DNA from 2 places in the Pseudoalteromonas sp. 31A1 genome. Region 1 is predicted to be linked to the other one. Evidence: predicted binding sites of a transcription regulator. Region 1 holds the regulator's gene; the other holds the start of a gene.
What was found. The regulator LexA, encoded in region 1, represses DNA repair genes until DNA is damaged. The targets are predictions, from matches to a motif close to TACTGTATNNNNATACAGTA.
Positions count from the first base shown of each region.

Region 2: dinB (DNA polymerase IV) is a predicted target of LexA. The motif match lies at 1,491-1,510, and genes of this name have one in related genera.

Region 1 is NZ_WTKY01000019.1:10,190-25,440, forward strand. Features, by position in the region: gene GQR52_RS15850 (S41 family peptidase) at 1-98, opposite strand, end outside; gene GQR52_RS15855 (endonuclease) at 198-851, opposite strand; gene GQR52_RS15860 (DnaJ C-terminal domain-containing protein) at 1,083-2,051, shown strand; gene GQR52_RS15865 (chaperone modulator CbpM) at 2,051-2,371, shown strand; gene GQR52_RS15870 (hypothetical protein) at 2,447-3,172, opposite strand; gene GQR52_RS15875 (hypothetical protein) at 3,486-3,866, shown strand; gene GQR52_RS15880 (PaaI family thioesterase) at 3,867-4,307, opposite strand; gene lexA (transcriptional repressor LexA) at 4,475-5,092, shown strand; gene coxB (cytochrome c oxidase subunit II) at 5,576-6,718, shown strand; gene ctaD (cytochrome c oxidase subunit I) at 6,718-8,310, shown strand; gene GQR52_RS15900 (cytochrome c oxidase assembly protein) at 8,310-8,840, shown strand; gene GQR52_RS15905 (cytochrome c oxidase subunit 3) at 8,876-9,751, shown strand; gene GQR52_RS20705 (DUF2909 family protein) at 9,654-9,962, opposite strand; gene GQR52_RS15915 (SURF1 family protein) at 9,977-10,717, shown strand; gene GQR52_RS15920 (hypothetical protein) at 10,707-11,201, shown strand; gene GQR52_RS15925 (COX15/CtaA family protein) at 11,230-12,219, shown strand; gene cyoE (heme o synthase) at 12,232-13,161, shown strand; gene GQR52_RS15935 (SCO family protein) at 13,158-13,775, shown strand; gene GQR52_RS15940 (STAS domain-containing protein) at 13,928-14,200, shown strand; gene GQR52_RS15945 (response regulator) at 14,209-14,571, shown strand; gene GQR52_RS15950 (chemotaxis protein CheA) at 14,582-15,251, shown strand, end outside.
Region 2 is NZ_WTKY01000003.1:177,397-192,647, reverse strand. Features, by position in the region: gene GQR52_RS04720 (aldo/keto reductase) at 1-399, opposite strand, end outside; gene GQR52_RS04715 (thioesterase family protein) at 409-843, opposite strand; gene dinB (DNA polymerase IV) at 1,523-2,575, shown strand; gene GQR52_RS04705 (leucyl aminopeptidase family protein) at 2,705-4,225, shown strand; gene GQR52_RS04700 (methyl-accepting chemotaxis protein) at 4,303-5,940, opposite strand; gene GQR52_RS04695 (S9 family peptidase) at 6,083-8,308, opposite strand; gene GQR52_RS04690 (HIT family protein) at 8,420-8,824, shown strand; gene GQR52_RS04685 (Zn-dependent hydrolase) at 8,866-10,566, opposite strand; gene GQR52_RS04680 (HDOD domain-containing protein) at 10,863-11,702, shown strand; gene GQR52_RS04675 (amidohydrolase) at 11,758-13,440, opposite strand; gene GQR52_RS04670 (energy transducer TonB) at 13,613-14,134, shown strand; gene GQR52_RS04665 (energy transducer TonB) at 14,317-14,769, shown strand; gene GQR52_RS04660 (calcium-binding protein) at 14,827-15,063, opposite strand; gene GQR52_RS04655 (hypothetical protein) at 15,073-15,251, opposite strand, start outside.

The sequences.
Region 1 (15,251 bases):
GGAGCAGAGTCGATACCGCCTCCGCCGCCACAACCCGTTAAAGCAAAGCCCGAAAGTGCTGCAAAAATGGCAAGCGAGGTTTTATTATTTTTAAACATAGTTAAGGACTTTCTGTAAATAAGTTGTTTAAAATATTACAACACTCGCTCGTTTATTCAACATTTATAACTTTGATTTATGTAAATGAGTGTTAAAGCTTAGAGCTTGCTCGCACTACTTGTATCTGCAAATGCTTGCTTTTTCCACGCATTAAATAACTTTTGCTGTTTATCAGAGATTTTTAAACCGTATGTTTTCTGCATGTAAGCGTAAGTGTCGGCTATACGTTTACGTGCATAGACAGGCGGTTCAACTACACGTTGCTTAAAGTTTACTTTTACTTCGCAGCGACCATACTGTGTGGCGTTTTCGCTAAGCATGCCAAAACGATAATTAGAGCGATCGGCATTAATTTCGCCAATAGCTGGCGCTAAGTTATTTATATCAGCTTCCATTTTTCTAAATTTAGCACTTACTTTACGGCAGTTTTTACGTCCGCCATCTTGCCAACATTGTAGCTGATGACCAAATTCCCACGCCGGAACAATATGTTCCCATTCAATACGTAGTGCTCGTACATTTACTTTGCCTGAGCGGGTAAGTGTATTTCGAGGAATGTAACCACAGTTAGAAGGATCAGGAATGAGTTTTTTGCCTTCTTTTTTAATATCACAACCGCAGTAAATACTTTTGGCGTTGTCAGGGAGGGTTTTAATTAAATGTCTTTTAGCCGTTGAAAAACGGGTAAATTGTTCGGCAGATACCGAAAAACACACACAACAAGCCAGTAAGGCCAGAATAAATCGAGTCATATCCATCACAAATGTGAACTACAGGAACAGGCAGTTTAAAGCCTTGAAGATAAAAGATAAAGTTAACTTAAGGCCTGCACTTATATTACTAAAAAGTGTCCGATTAATTTTTTATTCAAAGTTATTTTCACTATTCATTTATTTCTTACTATTTATCGTATTTTAACCACACAAGATTATACGTTAAGGAGTATGCTTAAAGCTTACTCAATATGGGGATTTGGATTGCAAATGAAATTTGTTGATTATTATGCAGTGCTTGGAATATCGCCTGATGCAGACGATAAAGCGGTTAAAGTAGCTTATAAAAAGTTAGCCAGAAAATATCACCCAGATGTAAGCAAAGAGCTTCAAGCAGAAGATAAGTTTAAAGAAATAGCAGAAGCTTACGAAGTCATTCATAACAAAGAAGAACGCACTAAATACGACGAGTTACGTCGTCATCAACAAAATCGTGCTCGTCAACAGCAAGGTAATTATGGTGGTAACAATGCTTCATCGCAAAGTAATTATCAGCAAAGCGATCCTCAAACCGATCAAGAGTTTTCTGATTTTGTTAATTCAATGTTTGGCGGCGCCGGTGGATTCAATCGTTCCGGGCAGGGCAGAAGTAACGCCGCTCGCGCGCAAAAAGGACAAGATGTGGAAATAGAGTTCCCGATTTTTCTTGAAGAGACTTTAGTTGATACCGTTAAGCCTGTTGAGTTTATGTTACCGCAGCGAGATAGTAGTGGTCGTGTCTCTGAAATTAAAAAATCACTTAAAGTGAAAATTCCCGCAGGTTCAGTAAATGGCGAACGAATTCGACTAAAAGGGCAAGGCGGATTAGGGTCAGCGAACGGGCAAAATGGCGATTTGTACTTACAAATTAGTTTAGTGCCCCACCCATTATTTGATGTTGAAGGTCATAACCTAAATATAGTCGTCCCTCTTGCACCATGGGAAGCGGCTCTTGGTACAAAAATAAATTTACCTACGTTGGCAGGCAAAATCCAATTAACTATTCCATCTAATAGTCAGTCTGGTCAACGCTTGCGTATTAAAGGTAAGGGATTAATGAGTAAAAAAGCCAAAGGTGATTTATTTGCTGTGCTTAAAATTGTTAATCCAACATCTGTTGATGATACCAGTAAAAAACTTTGGGAAGAATTAGCCGAAAAAGCTCACTTTGATCCCCGTAATAACTGGAGCAAGCCATAATGCAAATTATCGTGACACAAAAAGATGATTTACTTACTAGCAAAGAGCTATGTTTGAGTAGTGATATTAGCGAAGCAATTTTATATGAGCTAGTTGAGCACAATATTGCGGTTCCAATTGAGGGGAAGCATGTTACGCAGTGGCAATTTACGGTATCTGCAGTGACCTTAGTTAAAAAAGCGGCCCGTATTCAACATGACTTTTCGTTAGATTGGTCGGCAATAGCTTTAGTTTTACAATTGCTGGATGAGCGTGATGAGTTGATTTTCGAAAACGAAATGTTAAAGCGACATTTGAGTCGATTTAAACACTTGGAATAAAATCTGCCCTTGGGTACTTCCTAGGGCTTATTTACTCTTTGGTGAGAGTGCGCTAGTTCTTAAAAACCAATATGACTACTTTGATTTATTCTTACTTTTAATTCGGATAAATCGTTTTAGTCGTATGTTTTGCATAAGTAGTAATATTCCACTTAGGCAAAAAAGTACGCTGGTTGCTGCAAAACTAATAAGCAGCGGATTATTAAAGTCCTCTCGCTCATCGTAATCCATAATATGTAACATCCAAAAAAAGTCGAAAATTCGCCATAGTGTGCTGCAAACGGTGATAACTCTGCCGTTATTTTCTGACAAATACAGTGTTGTGTTAAATGTGTCGTCAAATTGTACCTGCCAAACATTGGTTTTATATCCAACTTCTCGCATACCTTGCTTTAGCAGTACAGCGCTTGTCACTTGAGCATCAATAAGTAAGTGTGCTTTAGCATTTGCGGTAATTTGTATTTTAGTTGGCGGCTCAAAAGGCCGGCCTGTTATACCGTTAAAGCTTTGCTGTTCATCTTTATTTATTACTGTAATTATAGGTGTGGTTAAAAAGTTCTCAAAAATTATTTGTGTTGGATTAACCACCTGAGATGCAATATCGTTAAGGGAGGCAACATAATCAGCCTGCGTAAATGGGTTATTAAGAGTACGTGTTGCAAGATGCTCCCCATGAACTTTATCAAGAGGAATAGCGCTCATGACTAAACCGCCTAATAGCCAAGCTAAAATTTGTAATGTGAGCAAATAACCGAGCCATTTATGTAACTTGCGAGCATACTTAAATATTTTTTTATTCATGTTTTAGTCTTATTATTTTTAGAGGCTAGTTTATTACATTAATGGGATTAGTTACTGCGACATTTTGTCGCAGTTTAAACTATAGCTTACTGTAATCATTTAAAAATAAAAAAAATTACACTTAAATTGCTAACATGACTTATTTGTTTAATTGAGCTGAGTGTTTGATATCCAGCTAGCTTTAAACGCTAAAAAATACTTAAAAGCTGCGAAATATCTATATAAAGTGGTTAATAGAGCATAGTTGATTTGGTATAACGGTAAAACTGCGTTAAAGTTTGCAATGAAATTATTAGAGGATAAATACGAAACGATGTCGGAAATTCAATTTTTAAATGTAGATCTTGAGCTTGAATCAAAGCAAGATATTAGTTTGCTAGTGGCAGACTTGAAAAAAGTCGCGACGATTTTACATTATGACAAAGACGAATACCGTCAATTAGCGCGTATTGAAGCAACAGGTGTAGTAAACACGCCTGACAAAGCAATAAACCATATATGTGAGCTTATTGAATCGTGTTCGCGTAACGCGCTAAAGCAATGGTTAAGCTGTTCACGTAGAACGTTTGATATTGGTTTTGAATCAGGCACTTCCCCTAAGTGCTTTAATCAAGCCTTAGATGCAGATACATTACTACGTATATCTGCGATTGGTGCGGGTATGGAAATTACAATTTACCCAATCGAAAAGTAACTATCTTCGCTCTACGACTGCTGCGGTCATTTTTGATACGCAGCACAGCTCATTGCGGCTATTTGTAATTTTTATTTCCCACACTGAACTACGTTTGCCAATATGAAACGCTCTTGCCGTTGCTGTTAAAGTGCCGTTGCGAGATGCTTTTAAATGACTTGCGCTAATTTCCTGCCCCACGCAGTAAAATTTTGTAAAATCGACAACAAAGTTAGCTGCATAGCTGGCAACTGTTTCGGCAAGTACAACGTTAGCACCGCCGTGAACCATTCCCATTGGGTTATGATGCTCAGGAATTGCCGGCATAGTGGCTACTAAGTAATCATCACCAATTTCAGTGACTTCTATTCCCATGGTTTTCATTAATGTTCCTTGGCCATCAATGCCTTGTTCTAACTGCTTGCACAGCTCTAAAGTGATGGGCTGGTACCAAATACTCATAATGACTCCTTTGCTTTTTTAATCATTTATAAACCTAGCGTTAGTTATATCCCTAAAATGTACACAAGTGAAATTACTTTGGCTATTTTAAGGCTTAATTTAAATTTGCGATTTTTATTTAACTGTATATACTCACAGTTAAATGTACTGTATGGAAAACCAGTTGTATGCGACCATTAACGAACCGCCAAGCTCAAATACTCGAACTAATTAAAGTTTTTATTAAAGACACTGGTATGCCTCCTACACGTGCTGAAATAGCGCAAACATTAGGTTTTAAAAGTGCCAATGCTGCTGAAGAACATTTAAAAGCACTTGCTAAAAAAGGCGCAATTAAAATGAAACCAGGTGCAAGCCGTGGTATTCAGTTAATTGAAGAAGAAGAGCCAGAACAATTAGGTTTACCGCTTATAGGGCGTGTTGCTGCTGGTTCACCTATTTTGGCGCAAGAGCACGTTGAAAGTCACTGCAAAATCGATCCATTAATGTTTAAACCGGCTGCAGATTTTTTACTACGCGTTAACGGTATGAGCATGAAAGATATTGGTATTATGGATGGTGATTTACTTGCTGTACATCGTACTCAAACCGCTGAAAACGGGCAAGTTGTTGTTGCCCGCCTAGACGAAGACGTAACTGTAAAACGTCTTGAGAAAGCGGGTCGTAAAGTATTACTTCATGCTGAAAACGACGATTTTGAATCTATTGAAGTAGATCTTGAGAATGAGTCTTTTAATATTGAAGGCTTAGCCGTTGGCGTTATAAGAAACGCTGATTGGATGTGACTTTAAAAATAGCTTTTAAACAAGCAGTTTTATAAATGCGTACTAATTAGTACGCATTTTCTGTTTTAAATTCGCACTAAAAATAGGGCATAAATAGCTCACTGACAATTTAAGCTGTAAACTTTTTTGCACTTATATTTTCCCCCTCCGAATGCGTTAAACCCCTTTGTTTTGCTCATCTTTTGAACTTCCTGTTACCTAGTTGGTTACTGATTTTTTATTAATTACTCAATATCACCTGATTGTTTTTTATACTAAAACTTGCTTGTTGTTCATTTTTTAGCTAATTATTAATGTGCTGAGCTAATAATAACTCACAGCTTTTTAGTTTTGAGAACACACAATATACACAAACCCGTTGTTGGCGCAGCAAAACCAATCAATATTAAATGAGATTGACTAAAAAAATAAAAATAACGAATTGGCGTTTAAGCCGTATGCCTCTTCGCTTTGCATTCGCAATAGCATCAAAGGAGCCGTCACATGGGTAAACTGACCTCTACCTTGTGGCTTATATTATGTGTTTTTTCGCACCCAGTTTTGGCTAACAGCCAATACAATATGCGCAAAGGCGTAACCGATATAAGCAATAATGTATATCAGCTGCACATGACCATATTTATAATATGTTGTGTGATTGGGGTGATAGTGTTCGCAATTATGTTTTGGGCACTTATTCATCACCGTAAATCTAAAGGGGCTGTACCTGCCCAATTTCACGAAAGCACTAAAGTAGAAATACTTTGGACTGCAATCCCGTTTGTTATTTTAATTGCTATGGCAGTACCAGCCACTAAAACCCTAATTGCAATGGAAGATGCCAGCAAAGCTGATCTCACTATTAAAATTACAGGCTCGCAATGGAAATGGCATTATGAATATATGGGTGAAGATGTAGAGTTCTACTCTATTTTATCTACCCCGCAAGATGAAATAGCGAATCTTGCAGATAAAAATCCTAACTACTTACTTGAGGTTGATAAACCTCTCGTACTGCCAATAAATCAAAAAGTACGATTTTTAATGACTTCTGACGATGTTATTCACTCTTGGTGGGTACCTGATTTTGCAGTTAAAAAAGATGCGAATCCCGGCTTTATAAACGAAACATGGACGAACATAAACGAAGAAGGTACTTACCGAGGCCAATGTGCTGAGTTGTGTGGTAAAGATCATGGCTTTATGCCCGTTGTGGTGGTCGCTAAATCTGAGGCTGATTTTAAAACGTGGCTTGCAGATGCAAAGCAAGCTAAACAAAAAGCAGCATTAGCAGATGCCGCATTACTTGATAAAACCCTCCCAAAAGAAGAATTAATGACTTTAGGCGAACAAGTATATATGGCCAATTGTGCTGCATGTCATCAGCCTACTGGCATGGGGTTACCGGGTGTATTTCCTGCACTTAAAGGCAGCCCTATAGTGCTTGGCGATATAAAAGATCACATTGATGTAGTTATCCATGGGCGACCCGGTACGGCAATGCAAGCATTTGCCAAACAGTTATCTATAAAGCAATTAGCAGCGGTTATTACTTATAAACGTAATGCGTGGGGTAATGATACGGGTGATGTTATTCAACCGAGTCAAATACAGGCAGCACTTGATGCCAAAGTGGAGGCGAACTAATGAGTAGCATAGTAGAACAATCTAACGCCAATGAAGCTCATCATGCTCATCACCCAGCTAAAGGTTTTAAACGCTGGCTTTACACAACTAATCATAAAGATATAGGTAGTTTATATTTAATTTTTTCGCTGACCATGTTCTTAATTGGTGGTGGAATGGCCATGGTGATCAGAGCTGAATTATTTCAACCAGGTTTACAGTTGGTCGATCCTCACTTTTTTAATCAAATGACCACAGTGCATGGTTTAATTATGGTGTTTGGTGCGGTTATGCCGGCCTTTACAGGCCTTGCTAACTGGATGATACCACTCATGATTGGCGCGCCAGATATGGCATTGCCAAGAATGAATAACTGGAGCTTTTGGATTTTACCGTTTGCGTTTTTAATCCTATTGGCATCGTTATTTATGCCTGGTGGGGGTCCTGCATTTGGTTGGACTTTTTATGCACCACTGTCTACAACATACAGTAATGATAATACTGCATTGTTTGTATTTGCCGTACATATTATGGGGATTAGTTCAATAATGGGCGCAATCAATGTGATTGTAACCATAGTGAACTTACGTGCCCCAGGCATGACATGGATGAAGTTGCCCTTATTTGTATGGACGTGGTTAATTACTGCCTTTTTATTAATAGCGGTAATGCCAGTGCTTGCAGGAGCTGTCACTATGGTACTTACCGATAAGTATTTTGCGACCAGCTTTTTTGATGCCGCAGGCGGTGGCGACCCGGTGATGTTCCAACACATTTTTTGGTTTTTTGGTCATCCCGAAGTATACATAATGATTCTTCCTGCCTTTGGCATTATATCTACAATAGTACCTACCTTTTCTCGTAAAAAACTTTTTGGCTATGCCTCAATGGTATACGCCACATCCTCCATAGCACTATTGAGCTTTATTGTATGGGCTCATCATATGTTTACCACTGGGATGCCGGTCGCTGGCGAGTTGTTTTTTATGTACGCGACCATGCTTATATCGGTACCTACAGGAGTAAAAGTATTTAATTGGGTTGCCACAATGTGGAAAGGCTCAATAACTTTTGAAGTGCCAATGCTTTTTAGTATTGCGTTTATTGTGCTGTTTACCTTAGGTGGCTTTTCGGGTTTGATGCTGGCAATTACACCTGCTGACTTTCAGTACCACGATACTTATTTTGTAGTGGCGCATTTTCATTATGTATTAGTAACAGGGGCTGTGTTTTCGATAATGGCAGGTGCTTATTATTGGCTACCCAAATGGACAGGCAACATGTTTAATATCACGCTAGCTAAATGGCATTTTTGGCTATCGCTGGTGAGTGTGAACGTACTGTTTTTTCCTATGCATTTTGTAGGGCTTGCCGGTATGCCGCGTCGAATTCCCGATTATGCACTTCAATTTGCCGACTTTAACGCAATCATAAGTATTGGTGGATTTGCCTTTGGTTTATCGCAATTGTTGTTTGTAGCTGTGGTAATTAAATGCGCGCGTGGCGGTGATAAAGTGCCTGCAAAAGTATGGGAAGGGGCAGAAGGGCTTGAGTGGGAAGTTGACTCTCCAGCGCCATATCATACTTTTTCTACGCCGCCGGTAATTAAGTAATGACACACGCACCGCTACTCAAACGTTTGGTACTTATTTGCATAGGCATGTTTGCCTTTGCCTTTGCTTTAGTACCTTTGTATGACGTGTTTTGTGATGTAACAGGGCTTAATGGAAAACCTTCGCTTGAGCAAGCAGAGCAAAGTACACAAATAGTACAAAACCGAGAAGTCGGCGTTAGCTTTACTACTCACGCACAAAGTGGTGCACCGTTTGAAGTTAAATCAAAAGAATACAGTGTAGTGGTAAAACCCGGTGCAATGCGTGAAGTAATGTTTAGTGCTAAAAATAACAGCAACCTAGATAAAGTAATGCAGGCTGTACCATCAGTCTCGCCAGGTAAAGCGGCAAAGTATTTACACAAAATAGCCTGTTTTTGCTTTGATCAGCAACCTCTAAAAGCAGGGGAAGAACTTGAATTTAAATTACTTTTTTATGTTGATACCGCACTGCCGAGCGATATTGAAGAATTAACTTTATCTTATACCGTATTTGATATTAGTGAACAGCTGGTGGCAAGTAACAACTAGCTTTTTAAACTAGTGTGAAACTAGGAGTAAATAAAATGAATCAAGAATATGAGCATTATTACGTACCTGAGCAAAGCCCATGGCCTATTGTAGGTGCTGTTGCATTGTTTTTTATTGCAGTAGGGGCAGGCTTGACAGTTATGAGTGTAGGTAAAGAAGGTGGTAGCGGGGTTTATCTGCTTTATGCCGGTATTGCTGTACTTGTGTATATGTTGTTTAGCTGGTTTAAAAATGTAATTAATGAATCGGACCAAGGTTTGTACTCAGCACAAATGGATCGCTCTTTTAGACAAGGTATGAGCTGGTTTATTTTTTCTGAAGTTATGTTTTTTATGGCCTTTTTTGGTGCGCTTTTTTATGCACGCGTATTGTCGGTACCTTGGCTTGGAGGCGCAGGCAATAATGCAATGACTAACGAGGTTTTATGGCCAACTTTCGAAGCTGTTTGGCCGCTAGTTTCAACACCTGCTGGTGAAACTACTCAAGCTATGGGCTGGCAAGGCTTACCGCTTATAAATACCTTAATACTGCTTACTTCCTCAGTTACTTTACATTTTGCCCACGTAGCGATGGAAAACAATAAACGCACTCCACTTAAAGTTTTTTTAGGCGCTACTATTTTATTGGGCGTTTGCTTTTTAGGGCTGCAAGTTGAGGAGTACATGCATGCATATAATGACCTTAACCTAACGCTAGATGCGGGCATTTACGGTAATACGTTCTTTTTATTGACTGGTTTTCATGGCATGCATGTAACGTTAGGAACCGTACTTTTATTTGTAATATTTTTACGGATATTAAAAGGGCACTTTACTAAAGATAAGCATTTTGCTTTTCAAGCAGCTGCTTGGTATTGGCACTTTGTTGATGTGGTGTGGCTGTGTTTGTTTGTATTTGTATATGTGCTGTAGCGTTTATTGGCGAATTATTTGCTTTAATAAAACCAAGTTTAAGCGCTGCAATAACAACAACTAAAACAACGACCGAAAACAATACGCGACGACCTAAAAAGTGAGACATAGGTCGTCCCCCAGTTTTCCCTGACACCATAATAAACAATGCTCTAAATAAGTTAAAAAGTATAAATATTAACAACAGTACGATAATAATTTTAATAATCACTGAGTTGACCCTTTATGCAGTTAGTTTTATGGCACAAACAAAAGCTTAGTTCACTAATCACACTTTGTATGGTTGTGGTTGTTGTACTTGTGTGTGTGCGACTAGGATTTTGGCAGTTGGAGCGGGGTGAGCAAAAACAGCAGCAACTAACCGCTATTGCTAAGCAACATACTCGTGGTGTGATGAGTTGGTCTCAATTACATAACCTGCCTGATAGCTGGAACAAAACAGGTGTATTGGTTGAGTTAAAAGGGCGGTTTGTACAAAACCAATATTGGCTTTTAGATAATCAAGTTTATAACGGACAAGTAGGGTACGACCTACTTGCTTTACTAAAGCCAGCCAGCGAAGAAAAAGTGATTTTAGTTAATTTAGGATGGGTAAAAGCGCCTATATCTAGAGATACACTGCCAAAGGTTACTCTGCCTACAGGTGTTTTTATTCTTAAAGCGCAAATAAAAGAAAATAACCTAAGTAGCTTTACGCTTGAAGATAAAACTATAAATAACGACTTACCTACAAGAATCCAATCTATCGACTTGAATATGCTGAACACTCAAAGCCAGCAATCATTAATTAATTTTATGGCTTACAGACAAGGTACTGGTGATGAGATTGCAACACCTCATTATGAGGCAGTTGTTATGAGCCCTCAAAAGCATAATGCCTACGCTGTGCAATGGTTTTTAATTGCTATTGCATGTGCTGTTGTGGCTATTTTTGCGAGTAAAAAAAGGACACATAATGAAAAATAACCCCCTTGTGTTGTTTGTGGGCTGCTGCGCTATCCCATTAATTTTGGCATATGGCGCATTAAAGTTTGATTGGTTGCCTACTGCAATTACTAATAATGGCGAGTTTTTAAGCCAAGAAATAAAACTTAAAAATTGGCCGCAAAATAATCCCAAGCAATGGACTATCGCACTTAATTATTCAAACGAATGTAACACCCCATGCAGCGAACAACTCAATGCACTTAATAATTTATATGTGGCACTTGGTAAAAACCAAGGCAAGGTTGATATGGCTGTAATGGGAAGTCCCGACAATAAAAACCTACCATGGAAAATTATTACCGAGCAACAGAGTTTAAATCCTGCAAGTTTGTATTTGATTGATCATATGGGGTTAGTGGTACTTGAATATCCCTTTAAGGTCGAGCCACAAGAAAACCGTTTAGTACAAAAAGGGTTATTAAAAGATCTAAAAAAATTACTTAACTATTCTCGTTCTAGCTAACTAAGTTGAGCTTAAGTTGGAGTATCTTATGTATAAAAATTATAAAAACTTAGTATTAATAACAGGATTACTCGCTTTGATTGTAGTTGCTTTAGGTGCGTACACCCGCTTAAGTGATGCAGGTTTAGGGTGCCCCGATTGGCCTGGTTGTTATGGTTTTTTAACGGTACCTAAGCATGAGGCTGACATAGCCTTAGCAACTCAAAGCTACCCCGATATGATGTTCGAAACCGCAAAAGCGTGGAAAGAAATGATTCATCGCTACTTTGCAGGTGCTTTAGGCTTACTTATTTTAGGTTTATTTGTGTTGGCTTTTTTAAAACGCCAATATCCAACTACGCCAGTTAAATTGCCTTTGGCTTTACTTCTACTAGTGGTGTTTCAGGCTGCTCTTGGTATGTGGACAGTAACCATGAACCTTCAGCCGCTTATTGTAATGGGCCACTTATTAGGTGGCTTTAGTATTTTGTCACTTATAACGCTTTTATATTTACGGCTAACCGCAAAACCTATTATGGGTGGCGATAGCGGCGCAAAACGCTATTTCGGTTTAAGTTTAGTAGCGCTCAGTGTATTAATTATCCAAATTGCACTTGGTGGTTGGCTGGCTGCAAATTACGCCGCTCCACATTGTAGTGGTTTGCCATTGTGTAATTACGCACAACCGTTTTCATTGAGTAGCGTATTTCAATTACCACTTGAGCACAGTAATTATGAGTTTGGTGTGTTATCGCAGCAAGCGCGTATGTCTATTCATTTATTACATCGCATTTGGGCACTCGTTACTTGCATTGTTCTGGCGGTAATTATGTGGAAAATATACAGCCAAGCGTACTCTAAAAAAATTAAAAATTGCGTTGTGAGTGTATTACTTGTTTTGCTTTGCCAAATTAGCTTAGGGCTTATTTTAGTACATTGGCATATTCCGTTGGGAGTTGCACTGGCGCATAACTTGATGGCAGCCATACTGTTATTAAGCATGGTTAGGTTGTGTTATTACCTAAAATCACGCACATAAAGGGGAAATATGATGGCACTTATAATTGATAAAAAAATACTGATACCCGTTAATACTCAATCGCTAATTTCGCGTACTCATAGTTTGCTGCAAGACTACTTAGCAATTAGTAAATTTAAAGTGGTAGCCATGCTGGTGCTAACAGCTTGGGTTGGTTTAGCGCTGGCTCCCGATGTAGGGCGCGGTATGGTCGTACAGTTTATTAGCTTGTTAGGTATAGGGCTACTTTCTGCTGCTGCAGCGGTTATTAATCATGTGGTTGATAGCGAGATAGACTCAAAAATGGCGCGGACTCGTCATCGCCCTGTGGCTAAAGGGCGTTTAAGTAAAACACATGCGCTTAGTTTTGCAGCTGTTATTGGGGTTGCGGGTTTTATTATGCTGATGGTGTGGGCTAATACCTTAACCGCTATATTAACGTTATTTGCATTGGTAGGTTATGCATTTGTTTATACATCATTTTTAAAGCGTGCTACACCGCAAAATATTGTTATAGGTGGGTTGGCTGGCGCAATGCCTCCATTATTAGGTTGGGTGTCAGAAACAAACCAAATGGCAGCAGCCCCTTGGTTACTTGTAATGATAATATTTACCTGGACTCCGCCACACTTTTGGGCGCTGGCTATAGCACGAAAAAGTGATTACGAACGCGCTAAAATCCCTATGTTACCAGTAACCCATGGAATCGACTTTTGTAAAACGTGCGTCGTTGCTTACTCTGTTTTACTCGCTGTTGTTTGCGTATTACCTTATTTAATCGGTATGTCTGGATTAATCTATTTGATAGGTGCATGTGTATTAAATGCCGTGTTTATATATAAGGCGGTCAATTTAAAAATTGCTGGAAATGATGAGACTGCAATGGACTTATTTCGTTTTTCGATTATTCATTTAATGGTACTCTTTGTAATCTTATTTATAGATAAATGGCTCCCTTTATGAAGCAGTTATGGCTTGGATTAATTGTTATTTTAGTTTCGTTTTTATCAGCATGTTCAAATGAAAATAGTCCACCAGATGTAGATGCATTAGTTTACGAAAATGCAAAGCCACTGTCTGATTTTACGCTAAACGATCAGCGCGGTGAATTAGTGACTAAGCAACAATTTGTAGGACAGTGGAATTTAGTATTTTTAGGCTATACAAGCTGTCCAGATATTTGTCCATTAACACTTGCTAAGTTAAATGCTGTTTATAAAAACTTACAAGCAGATTATCCGCTGCAAATTTGGTTTTTATCGGTCGATCCAAAACGCGATACACCAGCTAAACGAAAGCAATATATAGATTACTTTAACCCAGACTTTTTAGCTGTATCAGGGGAACATAAACACCTTTTTCCTGTTGTTCGAGAGCTTGGTTTAATTTACGCCATTAGCGATAGTAGTGAATCAGAATATGCTGTTGATCATAGTGCCTCGGTCGCTATGGTTGATCAAAATGGAGCCGTTAGAGCTATTTTTAAACCAGAATTTAAACAAGGTAGTGTGCCATTAATTAATGCGACGACTTTAACCGAAGAGTTTAAAAAAATAGCTGATTACTATAAAAACTAGTTTTTTACTTTTTACCAATTTTAAAGGAGCTTTAGGCTCCTTTTTTTGTATTTTAACGACAGGTTAAATTTAATTAAGCATTTTATGGCAATTTTAATAACTAGGGCTAAGCTTTTGTTATGAATTGAATTGACAGGGAATGCACTTACTAAATGCTAAAACTTCCGAGCGAACTTGCTATTACGCAAGTTGAAACACTACATCAAGACTTACTACACGAACTCAATAGCAACGATGATATCTGTCTTGATATTAACGATGTGATTTCTGCTGATACTGCCTCAATTCAACTTTTATGCGCCTTACAAAAACACCTACTTACTATACAGCACAAAATAATATGGGTAGGCAGTAGCGAGGCCTTAACGCATACAATTAATAAACTTGGCTTAAGCCAATACTTAACAACCGAAAGTAAAAGTTAGGGGTATATATGAAAAGAATTTTAGCGGTTGATGATTCAGCATCGATGCGTCAAATGGTGAGCTTTACATTAAAAACTGCCGGGTTTGATGTAACCGAAGCTAAAGATGGCAGTGAAGCTCTCGCTATTGCCAAGCAACAAGATTTTGATGCCGTGATCTCAGATGTAAACATGCCAATAATGGATGGAATTACATTAATACGAGAGCTGCGTACTTTACCGAGTTATAAATTTACACCATTACTAATGCTTACTACAGAGTCGGGCTTAGAAAAAAAGATAGAGGGTAAAGCTGCTGGTGCAACAGGCTGGATTGTAAAACCATTTAATCCCGATCAGCTACTAGCGGTAATTAAAAAAGTTATTCGCTAAGGAGCGCAGTGTGAGTATAGATTTAAGTCAATTTTTTGAAGTTTTCTTTGAAGAGAGTTTTGAAGGCCTAGATACCATGGAGGCTGAGCTATTAAACTTAGTGCCAGGTGAGGAAGATTTAGAAACTATCAACACTATTTTTAGAGCTGCTCACTCAATAAAAGGAGGCAGTGGCACTTTTGGCTTTAGCTCCGTTGCTGACTTTACTCATGTACTTGAAACACTACTGGATCAAATTCGCCAAGGTGAACGAGAGCTTAGTACCGAGCATGTCAATTTATTACTCAAAGCTGTGGATTGCTTGCGCGCTTTACTTGCTGCACTTCAAGGTGAGCAAGAGCCAGATTTAACTGAGGCAGATTTGTTAAAAGTACAATTTGAACATGTACTTGGAATGAAAAACGAAACACAAGAGAATAAACCTCAAAGCTGTGAAGAGCAAACAAGTAGTAACACCTATCAAATAGACTTTAAACCCCATCATCATTTATTTAAAACAGGAAACGAGCCACTGTATATGATCAGTGAGCTTGAAGAGCTAGGTGAGTTAGAAACCACAGTATTTTACGATGAAGTTCCAGAAATCACCGATTTAAGTAGTGATGAATGCTTTTTACATTGGCGCTTTTTTTTAGATACTAGCCATGATGAAAAAGCCATAAAAGAAGTATTTGAATGGG
Region 2 (15,251 bases), on a different contig from region 1:
GTTTGGCCAATGCAGCTGATATATATCAATGTAGTCGGTTTTAAGGCGCTTAAGTGAATCGTCTACGGCTTCTATTACCGTTTGGCGCGTAATATTGCCACCATCACGTACCCACGATAATCCATTGCCTGCAATTTTTGTAGCAAGTACCACATCGCTGCGCTTTTGCTGATTACGCGATAGCCAATCGCCAATAATTTCCTCAGTTTTACCATAGGTCTCTGGAGAGGGCGGTACTGCATACATTTCGGCTGTATCAATAAAGTTTACGCCTTGCTCTAGCGCATAGGCTATTTGTTCATCAGCATCGCTTTGAGTATTTTGTTTACCCCAAGTCATACTGCCTAAACATACTCTTGAAACGTTAATACCACTGCTGCCAAGTGGGCTGTATTGCATGAGAATTCCTTATTGCTCGTCTTGAGAGTAGCTAACTAACGCCGATAAAAGAGGCTCTGCAATGAGGGCTTTTTGGCCTGTTTCAAAATCAAACATAACCACTTTTGAAGTGCCTGTGGTTGTTATAGCGTTTTGTGCGTGACTAAATACGGTGTAATTCATAACAAACCGGTCTGTTTTTATATCAGAAATAGTAACACCGACTGTAAGCGTATCTGGGAATGTAACTGGGCGTTTATAACGAATGTTATTTTCGCTTATTACCGGGCCCACGCCATTAGGGCTTATTGTATCGAACAGATTTATTTTATTTAAGAAGTCGATTCGGGCTATTTCAAAGTAACGTAAATACACTACATTATTTACGTGTTGTAGTGCATCCATATCAGCCCACGCTACGGTGATGTCGGTATGGATAGGGTGCTGATCTTTAAACGTTTGCATTATTTATTGGCCCTTAATTTTAAAGTACTTAGATTATCAACATGGGGTTACGAGCTCAAGGTAATTAATGGCATGTTTTTTTATAAGATGATTGTACCTATTTAATTTTAGGTCTACAGTTAAATTACACAGACAAACACAAAAACACACAGAGGTAGAAATATGCAGAACATAATTAATTGGTCCTTAGCTTGTTTGGTTTTTATAGCCTCTTTTACCTGTTACGCAATGGGTAACGAATCAGGCGCTATTATTTTGATGTTAGCAGGGTTTTTTTTCGAGGTTATGTTTTGGTTGCGCGGTTATAAAGAGCAAGAAGGTAATAAGCGCTTTTTTTAATAGTTAACTAGGGCCTGTTGACCTTTCAGGATTAAAATTTGTTCAATCTAGGGGCTATTTAATCGCGGCGCGAGGTTTGTGACCTAGTGGGCTAAGTAAAAACCGAGCAACAAAGAGTAAATTGCCCCTAGGCAGAACCTTTCGGGCAGCGTATGTTTGGCATTTGTGCTACGTTATCGCCTATTTATGGGGAATAACCACACTACATAGGCTCTGCCTTGCCTAAATACCAAACATACTGCTGCAAATTTAACCTCGAAAGATAAACAGGCCCTAGGCTTGCTTATCACATTTGATTCTATAATAATGACTGTATAAATAACCAGTTATTGTTGTGGTGATGAAGAAGTTTATTCACATAGACATGGATTGCTTTTATGCAGCAGTAGAAATGCGAGATAATCCAAAACTTGCATGTGTACCGCTTGCTATTGGAGGCAATAGCCGACGAGGCGTGCTCTCAACCGCTAACTATATAGCGAGAGAATATGGCGTGCGATCGGCTATGTCGAACTATCATGCTAAACAATTATGCCCCGATTTAGTTATTGTTCCTGGGCGCATGGCTGTATACAAAGAAGCTTCAAATCAAATACGTGAAGTATTTAGCCGCTACACAGATTTAGTTGAACCTCTTTCTTTAGACGAAGCCTACCTAGATGTAACAGACAGCACCGCTTGTAAAGGCAGTGCCACACTTATTGCACAGCAAATAAGAGCAGATATTTACAATGCCACCGGGCTCACTGCATCAGCAGGCATTGCACCGATTAAATTTATTGCCAAAATAGCCAGCGACGAAAAAAAACCGAATGGTCAATTTGTCGTTTTGCCTCATGAGGTCGATGACTTTTTAGCGCAATTACCGCTGGGGAAAATTCCGGGGGTGGGTAAAGTAACGCTCGAAAAGCTAAATTTAAAAGGCTTATATACCGGCAAGGATGTACGTGAAAAAGGCGTTAACTGGATGCAGCAACATGTGGGTAATTTTGGTGTGTCGCTTTATCAAAAATGTGCAGGTGAATATGTTGGTAAAGTATCAACAGATCGCATCAGAAAGTCGCTGAGTGTTGAGCATACCTACGAATACAATAAAACAAGTTTGCAAGAGTGCTTAGATGAGCTGCCAAAATTGTTAGACGAATTAGTTTTAAGACTTAATAAACAGCAATTACAAAACCGTATTAATAAGCTGAGTGTTAAAGTGAAGTTTGCAAATTTTGTAGTGACCTCAGCCGATCAGGCATACCACGAGCTAAACACAGAAATATTTATTCAACTCCTTACTAAGGCCTATCAACGAGGGCTACAACAACCTGTAAGATTACTTGGCATAGGCGTTGGCATTAAAAGCGAGCCAGAACAAAACTTCCAACTGAGTATTCTCGATTAAGCTGTAAAGCCTGTAACCCCAAGTTGCCATTTATTGGCAAGTTGTATAATTAGCTCATCGCACCTTGCTGGTCTTCAATATTTAAATCGACGATAATAGGGGCTTATGTTTTCTAACAGGACTTTATTTATGGCATACCCTCAAGCGGTTAGTGCAAGCCTTGAATACACATCTCATGATGCGCTTATTATTATTAGTGATGACTTTTCTCTATTACCAAATAACTCATTACGTGATGCTATTTTAGACCAAGCAAAAGTTGATTCTCGTATTGGTAAACAAGTTACTTTATTAGTGATTGAAAACAAACGCGTTGTACTTGCGCCAACGGGTCCGTTAAATAGAGATTACGACGATGTTCGCCGTTATTTTGATGCTGCTAAATTAGCAATTAACGAAGCAAAAGCGTCGGGTAGTGTTAACCCTGCATTATTTTTACCAAATTTAAATGGCGATAGCCGTTATCAGCATGCTTTAGAAGTTGCTTATTTAGGCGCTTGCCAAGCCTTATGGCAGCCATTAGAAGCGCGTGAATATCACGGTGAAAGTATTGAACCTATTACTCAAATTGGTTTAGTTGGCGCAAGCGAGCAAACAATCAAAGCTGTTAATGCAATTGCTGCAGGCCAATATGCCGCGCGTGACTTGTGTGGCACCGAACCTGAGCGTATGGCTCCACCACGTTTTGCTGATTACTGCGTTGATTTATTTAAAGGCTCAAGCATTGCAGTTGACGTAATTGATGATATTGCAGCTATTGATAAAAACTACCCAATGCTAAGCACTGTTGCTCGTGCATCGTATGCAGTTGAGCGCCATCACCCACGTGTTGTTAAGCTTGAATATGTACCAGAGGGCGAAATTACTCGTACACTTATGTTTGTAGGTAAGGGTCTTGTATACGATACAGGCGGTGCAGATTTAAAAGTAGGTGGCCATATGGCAGGCATGAGTCGCGATAAAGGTGGCGCAGCTTCTGTTGCGGGCTTTATGAAAGCCGTTGCGGATTATCAGCCTAAAGGCGTTAAAGTAGTATCGTACTTGGCTGTTGTTCGTAACTCTATTGGCTCGGATTGTTTTGTGCCAGATGAAATTATTACTAGCCGCGAAGGTATCCGTGTACGCATTGGTAATACCGATGCAGAAGGGCGCTTAGCAATGGGCGACCTGCTTAGCGAAATGAAAGATTTAGCTAAAGGCGAAATAAACCCAACGTTGTTTACTGTTGCTACATTAACGGGTCACGCGGCACGTGCAATGGGTCCTTACGGTGCGTATGTTGAAAACGGTCCAGCTCGTAGCGCTGGTGTTTCACGTCAAATAGCTGACCTTGGAGATTTGTGGGCCGATGGCGCAGAAGTATCGCGCTCTCGCCGTGAAGATTACGACTTTATTAAACCACGCACGCTAGCAGACGATGTACTCTCTAGTAATAATGCGGCATCTGCAGTTACTGCTCGTGGACATCAGTTCCCTATGGCGTTTATGGCTATTGTTGGTGGGCTTGATAAACACGGTAACGACTCTGCACAACCTTTGCCTTATGTGCATATGGACATTGCAGGAAGCGGTGTTGAAGGCGGTGATTGGCAGCATGGCAAGCCAGCGGCTGCATCAGTAACGAGCTTGTTTGCACGTTACTGTTTGTAAGCTAAAAACTTATATGCAATAAAAAAGCCCTGTTAATTAAGGGCTTTTGCATTTTATGATAATTATATGGGTTAGGGTTAATCTAATTTAAAACGATTAACTACGCTTGAAAGCTCTTGGCTACTTTGTTTAAGATTATCACTGGCATCGGTAAGCTGTTTAGTATTATTTAATGATTGCTCAGTTGATTGAGATAGCTCATTAATACGCAAATTAACCTCGTCGGCAGCTTGAGTTTGTTGCTCTGTGGCGCGAGCTATTTGGCTGTTCATTTCGGTAATAATTGAAACAAGTCGTTCTATTTCATTAAGTGAAGTATTGGCTGATGACGCCTGATCTACGGTAGAAACTGAAAGTGCTTGGCTTGATTTAACTGCTTCTACTGCTGCTTTTGCACCTTCTTGAAGTTTAGTGATCATGGTTTGAATTTCGTCGGTACTTTGGCCTGTACGACTGGCCAGTGTTCTTACTTCATCTGCAACAACAGCAAATCCTCGGCCATGCTCTCCTGCGCGAGCAGCCTCAATGGCAGCATTTAATGCCAGTAAGTTTGTTTGCTCCGAGATGCTTCTTATTACATCAAGTACAGAGCCTATATTATGGCTCTCGTTGGCTAGATCTTCTGTTACACGACTGACTGTTTCTATGTTGCTTGAGAGTGTTTCTATTGCTGTAATTGTTTGCGCAACCACATTTTTACCCGTTGATGCGTTTTGTGCTGCATCTTTAGCTGCTTGCTCTGCGGCTTCGGCGTTACGGCTTACATCATGTATTTGGTGAGTCATTTGCTCCATGGCAGCTGCAACTTGGGTTGAGCTATCGTTTTGAAGCTCAATAAACGAGTGGCTTGTTCTACTTGAATCATCAACTGTATGCGCATGTTCGCTTACATCGTTTGCACTTTGTGATACATGAACAAGAGACTCTCGCATTTTTAAAACAAATAAATTAAATGAGTGTGATAGTTCAGATATTTCATCGTTACCGGATTCATTTAATGTACGAGTTAAATCGCCTTCACCTTGTGAAATATCTTTCATCATATCGGCTGCTAAACGAGTAGGTATTAAAATGCTCTTGCCTATAAAGTAGCTAAGTAAAATAACAGCAATAATCATAATTGTTGCACTGACGACTATTAGATTACGTTGCTCGCTAAATGCTTCGTCAATTGAATCAAGATAAACACCTGAGCCAATAATCCATTGCCATTGATTAAAACCTTTAACAAATGCGATTTTTTCAACTGGTTTTTCTTTACCTGGTTTTGGCCATTTATAAGGAATAAATCCTTCGCCAGAGCGTTTAACTATATTAACCATATCAACAAACAATGCTTTGCCGTCAGGGTCTTTATTATTGGTTAAATCTTTTCCTTCAAGCGCAGGTTTTATAGGATGCATAACCATTTTTGGCTGGTAATTGTTAATCCAAAAGTAATTGGTTTTGTCGTAGCGCAGAGCTCTTATTGCATTAAGTGCTTGCGATTGAGCTTGTTGTTGAGTGAGAGTATTATTTTGCTCAAGGTCATAAAAGTGCTCGATTATACTGTACGCAGTTTCTACTACATTTTGTGTTTTAAGGTACTGCTCGTTTTTAAGAGAGCTATATTGGTGAGTTAGGCTGGCTACACTAAGCGCTATAAGCCCAAATACGACAATAGCTATGAGCAGCGAGAAACGTTGGAATATACTAAAACTACGTAGACTAGGCATACATTTATCCTCAAAAAGTGTGCGCTTTAGCGCATAGAATAAGCGTAGCTAAAAAAAGAGTTTAATCTAGGCTTAACGCCCATTAATGCAAAAAAAAGGCTGATTTATCAATCAGCCTTTAGTCTGTTATTACTTTACTTGCTTATTTAACGTCAAAATGACGATTAAAGAAGTTTGTAATTGTTTGATGTAAGTGTGTTTGCACTTGTTTACCACGTAGGCTGTGCTTAGAGCCTGGGTAGGTCATCATTTCAAACTGTTTTTCGTTATCTTGTAGTTGTTTAAACAATTTAGTTGAATGCGTAAACAATACGTTGTCGTCAGCCATTCCATGATAAATCATTAATGGGCCTTTTAAGCCATCTGCATATGGAAATACTGCGCTGTCCTCATAACCTTTAGCATTTGTATCAGGATGACCTAAATAACGCTCTGTGTAATGCGTATCGTATAGAGCCCAATCAGTTACTGGAGCGCCCGATACACCGGCTTGAAAGTAATCGCCTGCTTTAAACATAGTCATAAGCGCCATGTAGCCGCCGTAGCTGTGGCCATAAACACCGATGCGTTGTGGATCTACGTAATCAAGCGTACGTAAAAACTCTACGCCTTTAATTTGATCGGCAACTTCAACCACGCCTAGGTTTTTATAAATAGCATCTTCAAACTTTTTACCACGGTTGTACGAACCACGGTTATCTAGTTGAAAAATTACGTAACCTTGTTGTGCCATGTACTGAAAGTACAAGTTTTTACTGCGCCAGCTATTCGTTACTCGCTGAGCATGCGGGCCGCCGTACACATTAACAATAACAGGATGCTTTTTGCCATCGGTTACGTTACTTGGCTTAAATAAACGGTAATGCATAACTTGACCATCTTCGGCTTTAATTGTGCCGTATTCTGGTTTTGTTAAATCGCTTAAATAAGGGGTAAGCGGATGGTTACTATCAAGCTTATTTTCTTCAAGCCATGTAATAAATTCGCCGTTTATTTTGCGAAGCGCTGCTGAATTTGGTGTGTTATCAGATGAGCTATTATCGATAAAGGTTTTGCTGTCTTTTGCTAGCACAACATTATGGTACTGACCTTTTTCGGTGATACGTTTGGCATCGCCTTTTTTAAATAAAGGCGCACTGTATAAATGGCTCTCAAGAGGAGTGTCTTTACGACCAGCAAAGTAAACAATGCCTTTTTTCTCATCAATGCCTTTTAAGCTATCAACAGCCCAATCGCCAGAAGTAATTTGGCGAACAAGTTGACCGTTTGTGCGATACAGATATAAGTGTTTAAAACCGTCGCGCTCAGATGCCCATACAAAGTGCTTTTTGTCTTTTAAAAACTCAAGGTCAAAATGTAGGTTAATCCATGTATCGCTGTTTTCGGTTAGTGCTACTTTTTGTGCTTTAGTTTCGCTGTTATAAAAACGCAGCTCTAATTTATGTTGCGAGCGATTTTGCCATTGGTACGACAATGTATTGCCGTCTTTCAGCCATTTAGCACGCGCTATATAAATGTCTTCATCTTTACCTAAATCAATCCAATTTACTTTTTGATCGTTAAGTTTAACAACACCCAGTTGAATTTTAACGTTGTCGGTACCTGTAAACGGGTAGCGTTGGTTAAATAACTTAACTTCATCAGCGTAAATTTCGTTACGGATAGCTTCTTTTACTGGTGTTTCGTCAACACGGGTATAGGCAATTTTAGTTTCATCCCCTGACCACCAATAACCCGTCATGCGGCTCATTTCTTCTTGAGCAACAAACTCGGCCATACCGTTTTTAATTACGCCACCGCCATCTTTACTAAGCTGAATCTCTTTACCTGAATCAAGCTCTAAAGCATAAAGATTTTGCTCTCGAATAAATGATACGTAGTTACCTTTAGGTGAAAAGCGTGCGTCGGTTTCAAATGTTTCAGTGTCGGTTAGTTTTTTACTTTTAGCAGAGGCTAAATCGTAATAGTAAAGGTCGCCGTTAAGTGGGAATAAAAGTGCCTTACCGTCTTTAGACCATTTGTATTCTAATATGCCTTTACCAAAAATACGTTGGCGTTCGCGGCGTGCTTTTTCTTCATCAGATAGGTTTTCTGGGCCTGAAAATAACTTTGCCGAATCAACTAGCACACGGTTGGTGTTATCTTTTAGATTGTATTCCCATAAATCGTAGCGGTTGTAGTCATCGCTTTTGCCTTGTAAATAAGTTACACGGCTGCCGTCAGGCGAAAATTTAAGTTGTACAGGTGATTTACCTGAAAGGCTCGGATCGTCAAAAATACGCTCCAACGATAAAGGTTTTGCTTGAACACTAATAGCGCCAACCATTAATGGGAGGGCTAGTGAGAGGTGTTTTATTTTTTTTAGCACAAGGTTGCCTTAGCTTATTATAAATATTGCTTTGATGGTAAAGCCAAGCGTGTGCAACTGCAACTAAATGCTATAAAGTGGCGATTATTAAAGACAAAGTAGGAAATAACAATGACTAACCCTGAATTTAAACTAGCGCCAGAACTTAAACGTGACTGTATAGAGCTTGCCGATTGGCCACTGTGTAAAGTACTTTTATTGAACGACAGCCAATATCCGTGGTTTGTATTAGTGCCTAGGCAGGCTAACTTAAAAGAGATAATTGATTTATCTGAGGATGATCAAATTGTGTATTTAAAAGAGTCAGCCAAGCTAAGTAAATTATTAATGGATGTGTTTAGCCCTGATAAGTTAAACATAGCGGCTTTGGGTAATATGGTGCCGCAATTACATATTCACCATATTGCACGCTTTACTACTGATGCTGCATGGCCTGCGCCAATTTGGGGTAAGTATCCAGTTGTGCCGTATACAGATGTACAAATTACAGAGTTAAAAAAAGCGCTGCAGTTTTAAGCTGCAACGCTTTTTTAGGGTTTAGCTAAGTTTAACTATACTTATTTAAGCCCTAGTACTTCTTTACCCTGTTTAAATGTTACATCTACAGGGATATTTGCTTTGCTTAGTTTTTCTAAGTCTTTAGCAAGTTCTTCTTTAATATCACCATGAGTTGCGATTAGTTGATCTACTTTTTCGTAATCGCCATCACCTTGTAAGGTTAAAATTAAGCGAGATAGGTCAGCAATAGCAGTGCTCATTTTTTCCATGTTTATACTATATAAGCCCGCTTCATTTTTAGAAAACGCGCCTTCTTGTGCAAAAAAGTTAAAGCGGATCATATTCGCTTGACCATGCGCACTTGATGCACCAAAACGTACTGAGCGGAATATGCCAGCCATAAACGTCGTGTAGTAATCTTCAAGTGTACCTTCAGTGATCTCGCCTTTTTTAAGCAATTGCTCAACCATGTACAAACCTAAAATATCGGCTTTGCCTTCTTCAAGCGCACTCGCGTGCTCTTGTAATGATTGACGAACAGTTCCTTTACCAGTGATTGTATTTTTAATACCTAAACCATGCGCTACTTCATGGAACATAGTGTTGGCAAAAAAGGCATCAAAAGTAATGTGTTTACGCTGCTCAGGTACAATTAACTGCTCTGAAATTGGCACTAAAATTTTATCAAACTTGGCGCGCATTGCATTTTTAAGTTGCAGGCGACGAGTCCCTTTTTCTAACTGTACTTGCTCATCGTTTGGTAAGTTAATTGCAATTGTTTTGCTGCCAGCGTTTGAATGCCCTGCGTAGTAAACAACATCATAGGCATTTAGATCGGCGTCAGAGCCTGGTACTTCTTGCTTGTACTTAGCATCAACAGGTAAACCTTTTTGAAGCTCAGGTAAAAATGCGGCAAATTTAGCTAAGCGTTCGCTCCATTTTAAATCCTTAATAAGCACGTAAGATTCATAAGCTGCGCGGTAACCAAATAATTGATCTTCATAGGTCTCAATTGGACCAATAACCACATCTACTGGGTTGTTTTTCATATCCATCCAAGCAAAGTCAGATACTTGGAAGTCATCTTTTTGTAGAGCATCAGCACGCAAGTTTAGATAGTTAGCAAACTCTTTATCGTCAGCAAGTTTGCTAGCTTGACGTAAAAGGTCAGCGGCTTTTGCAAGCTCATTAGCGTATTCTTTTGAATATGGCACGCTGTAAAGCTTACCTTGCTCATCACGCTTAATTACAGAGTAAAGGCCTGTTTTGTCTTCAACATCTGCATTGTTTAACTCTTCTTTGGTTATATCGGCAGGGTAAAACTGTGCGCCAAGAGGTTTTTCTTTATAGCTGGATAAAAACGCTTCATCGCCATTTAAACGATCCCATGGACCGTAGTTAATATCGGCAAATTTACGTACTTTGTCGTCGTTTAGTTTTGCTAAAAAAGCGTCTTTATTTTCGCCAAAAGATTGTTTCCAAAATAACTCGTCCATTATTTTTGAAGCATCAATAAGCTTTGCAACCATTGCTCGTTGGTTATCGCTTAAGTGCGATAAATCACTTTGTAAGCTAAAGTCGGTGTAAATATCTAAACGTTGGTTATTTGCATTAATAAGCTCAGGGCCTGATTGTGCACTGCTTTTTTGAGCAAGCTCTGTGGCTGTGTTGTCGGTAGAAGACGGCGCTTGTTCAGAACATGCACTAAGAAAAACGACACCAGAGAGCATAATTGCTTGGCTAATTTTATTTAAGATCATTATATTGCCTGTTAAAAAGTAAGTTTAATAATTTGTACTGCTTTAGTTAAAAGACTAAATATGTACAAACGCTTCCTTATTGTGAGTGCATTAAAGCAAAACTAAATAGTAAATAGCAAGTATTTGGCGTTGTAAGGCAAGCATGAGCGATAAAGCATTATAAATAAAAATAAACTTCTATAACTTTCTTAACTTTATCGGTAAGTTAGACAATACTAATTATATTACTAATACGAAAATTAACTGCCTGAGTTTGCAGTTACTTTACAGGCTGAACACAAAAGGACGGCAGCTTTATGTCTACAGAAAACGCTTTATTAACGATTCTAGTCGATAGAATAAATAACGATACGTTGGTTTTACCAACGCTACCTGAAGTAGCGATTAAGGTTCGCCAAGCTGCAGATAACCCTGATGTGAATTTAATGCAAATGTCAGATGTAATCTCACAAGACCCAGCGCTTTCAGCTCGTATGATAAAAGTAGCTAATAGTGCGATTATGGGACGTTCTGTAAAAGTATCTAATTTACAACAAGCAGTGACTCGCATTGGGTTGCGCCAAATTAAAAATATTGCAACGGCTATGGCTATGGAGCAATTATTTGTATCAAACAATGAGCTAATTAAAGGCTACATGGGCAAGGCTTGGCAAAAAACATTAACCGTTGCTAGCCATTCAATAACACTCATGGAGTTTTACTTAAAAAACAATAAACACACTTCATTAAATCGTGATTCAATTACATTAGCTGCGCTTGTTTACAATATTGGTGTATTACCAATTTTAACAGAAGCTGAGCGCCACCCTGAAGTGTTTGCCAACCCAAGCTTTTTAGCGCACGCAATTCAAAAGCTGAGTGGGAAAATTGGCTCGTCGATTATGCAAGCGTGGGAATTTCCTAAAGAGTTTGTTGATGTAGCTCTAAGCTGGGCAGATCCAAGTTACAAACCTGATAAAGTTAGTTACGTAGACTTTATTCGAGTAGGCGCTATTTTAGAGGGAACATTACAGGTTTCTGATAAGTCAGCAGCGCTGCAAACGTATATAGACAAAGGCGTTATACCGTCTATGCAGCTATTCACAAGTGATGAGTACAACGACATGCTAAAAGATGTGAAAAACATGTTTAGCTAAAAGTGCCTTCCTACACAACCCAAAAGGGTTAACTTGCGTTAACCCTTTTTTAGTTTTATTTTTCGGTGGTATTTTCTGTTTTAGTTTTTTCGTATCGTTTTATTCCTGCTACCCATGTTTGCAGCACGTTTGTTTTGTATATCTCGTCAACAGGCACTTTAAAGTAGTCTTTATCAATTAAAATAAAGTCGGCCCATTTACCTTTTTCTAAACTACCCACCTTAAATTCTTGATGAGCTGAATAAGCGCCACCGAGAGTAAATGCACGTAATGCATCTTCGCGGCTTAGTACTTCACTTGCGCGCCAGCCGTTTTCAGGTAGTTTGTTATGATCCATGCGTGTAATGGCTGAATACAAACCATCAAATGGATTTGCAAGCTCTACCGGGTAATCAGAGCCTGCTGCAACAACCGATCCTTGCTTTAAAAATGTTTGCCAAGCATAGGCACCGCTTAATTGTTTTTCAGTTAAGCGTTGCTCTGCCATATGCATATCAGAAGTGGCATGTACTGGCTGCATTGAAGGGATTATTTTTAACGCTTTAAAGCGAGGGATATCCACAGGCGTTACAATTTGTGCGTGCTCTATTCGGTTACGTAGTAATATACCGCCCGTTTTTTTAAACACATTTTGATAAGCATCAAGTACTACTTTATTTGCTTTATCGCCAATGGCGTGGGTATTTGCGCTAAAGCCGCTTTTAAAGCTTTGTGTAAAGAGCGCTTCGAGTTTTTCTTGTGTTTCAAGCATTAAACCATGGTGACCAGGTCTGTCTGCGTATTCTTCAATCAGAGCGGCTCCGCGAGAGCCAAGTGCGCCATCGGCGTAAACTTTAACACTGCGAATTTCCATAAAGTCATTTTTGTCGTGGTATCGGCCTGCCTTTAACATTGTATTTAAATCAGGGCTTGCACCACTTAACATTGCCACAATACGTAGCGGTAAATTACCAAGGTCGCCGCGCTCTTTGTAAACCTCCCATGTGGCTTTATCAATACCTGCATCGTGAGTAGAGGTAATGCCTAAACTTAATAAATGCTTACCTGCTGCATCTAGTGAGTCACTTATATCTTGCTTTGAAGGGGCTGGCATATGCTGGGTAATTAGCGATTCTGCTTTATCTACAAAAATACCCGTAGGATTGCCAAATTCGTCTTTAATTATTTCACCTCCTTCAGGCGCTTTTGTTTGGGCGTTAATACCAGCAAGTTCGAGCGCTTTTGAATTAACCCAAATGGCGTGACTATCAACCCGCGAAAGAACCACAGGTCGATCGCTCACTACTTTGTCTAAATCTTTAGCTGTAGGAAAGCGTGTATCAGCCCAAAGCTCTTGGTTCCAACCTCGCCCAATAATCCAACCTTGTTTGTTATCGGCAAATACTTTTAGTTTATTTGTTACTTCATCAACCGATGTTGCGCCGCGTACGTCAAGTTGCGATAAATTGTCGCCAAGGCCAATAACGTGCCCATGAGCATCAATTAAGCCAGGTAATAAGGTATTACCGTGCGCGTCAATTAGCTTGGCATCTGGGTAGCTATCTTTAAGTGTTTCGCTACCGAGCTTAACTACCTTGCCATTTTTAATAACGAGGGTAGAAAACTGCTGTACTTCACCTTTGTATAAAGGGGTATAACCATTGGCGTTATAAATTACTTTTGTTTGTGCGAGAGTGTAACTAGAACTAGCGCAAAGGCTGGCTAGTATGAGTGGTTTGATTATTTTTTTGAGTGGCATAGTTACTTAATTTTTATTGTTAATTTACTTACATTAACAAACTTGATTTTATAATACCAATGAATTGATAGACCTCATTTTAAGGCTTTTCTCTATATTAACTGTTTACAAAATAGGTAATTGATGTAATTATTTAGTATGTAAAATAATCAATAAAGCATAAGGAAACGCTATGAAAGCCCTCTATTTATTACTCCCATTAACTTCATTACTTGCGGCATGTGGATCGACACCTACTGCAGATAAAAGTGTAGAAAAGCTAAACCATACTGATGTATCAAATGCTGAAATACGCGATTATATAGATTTATCAAGTGTTGAACTGCGCGACAGGGTGAAAGGCTATTGGAATATTTCCACAAGAACAGAACCACGATATCCAATAGCTGCTGCAAAAAAAGGTCTTGCAGGTTGTGTAGAACTCATGACTATTATTAATTCTGAGGGTAAGGCGCAAGGATATAAAGTAATTTCTTCATATCCTAAAGGGTTATTTGATGAAGCAGCAGCTCAATCTTTAAATACATGGGCCTGGCTGCCTACTAACGTAAATGTAGTTAAACAACCTGTACTTACGCATATCAGAATTGATTTCATGATTGATTCAATACCTGTAGGTAAAAAATATCTAAAAAATTGTCCGGCTGGCGAAACATTTCAAGTAACAGGTAAAATTAAAAAAATCTCCTACTGATGAAACATTTCAAGTAACGAGAAAAATTACAAGGTTTGAAAAAAAAGTACTTATTTACCTCACTTTAAAGTTACTTTCGGTGTGTGTAATATTTTGGATCGAACCTTTATAAAATCTGATGGGTATGAGTTTAATACGAATATTACAAATAACTAAATAAGCATCAAGAATAAGGAAATGCTATGAAAGCTCTCTATTTATTACTCCCCTTGAGTATGATGCTAACAGCCTGTAGTTCAACGTCTGATAAACAAGTAAGCGATGAAATGCTGAGTTTTATTGATTTATCGAGTCCTGAACTGCGAAGTAAGGCAGGTGAATACTGGGATGTTGTTAAAAGAGTAGAGCCGCGATATCCGATAGAAGCTGCAAAGAAAAGTATTTCAGGTTGTGTTGAGCTTGCTACGTTAATTAATTCACAAGGTAAAGCCCAAGGGTATAAGGTTATCTCGTCTTACCCAGAGGGCGTGTTTGATAATAATGCGGCAGCTGCTGTGGGTTTATGGCGCTGGAAAGCGACAACTGAAAATACGAGTAATCAACCTGTTCTAACTTATCTCAAAATGGATTTTATGGTAAGCCCAAAACCTGCTGATGCAGAGTATTTGGCGCATTGTTCTAAAAGTAAAACCTGAACGTAATTAATAGATATAAATATAATAAGCTAGGTGTTTTTTTACCTAGCTATAAAACTACTTACTTGCATATAAGCCATATTCATTTAATGCTAATTTACCGTCTTTATCACTGTCGTAGCTTGAAAACCGTGACCACAAAGCCGGGTCTATAGCGGTTTCTGAACGTGATAAAAAACCGTCTTTATTCCTATCTAGCTTTTTAAATTGCTTTGCAATGTCGTTACTTGCGGCAAAACTAAATGTGCTAAAAATACTAAACGCCAGCAGCGTTATATAGCTAATGCTTTTCATACAAATCACTTAGTAAAGGTTGTTAGTTAGATAACTTTTAAATTCGACTAGCGAAATTTGGTTATCTTGGTTTTTGTCCCATTTTACAAAGGTGTTTAAAAGTTGTGGTTGGGGATCAAGTTCGTCGTGTGTTAAATAGCCACTTTTGTCGCTATCTAGGTGATCAAAGCGTTGCTTTACATCAAGTG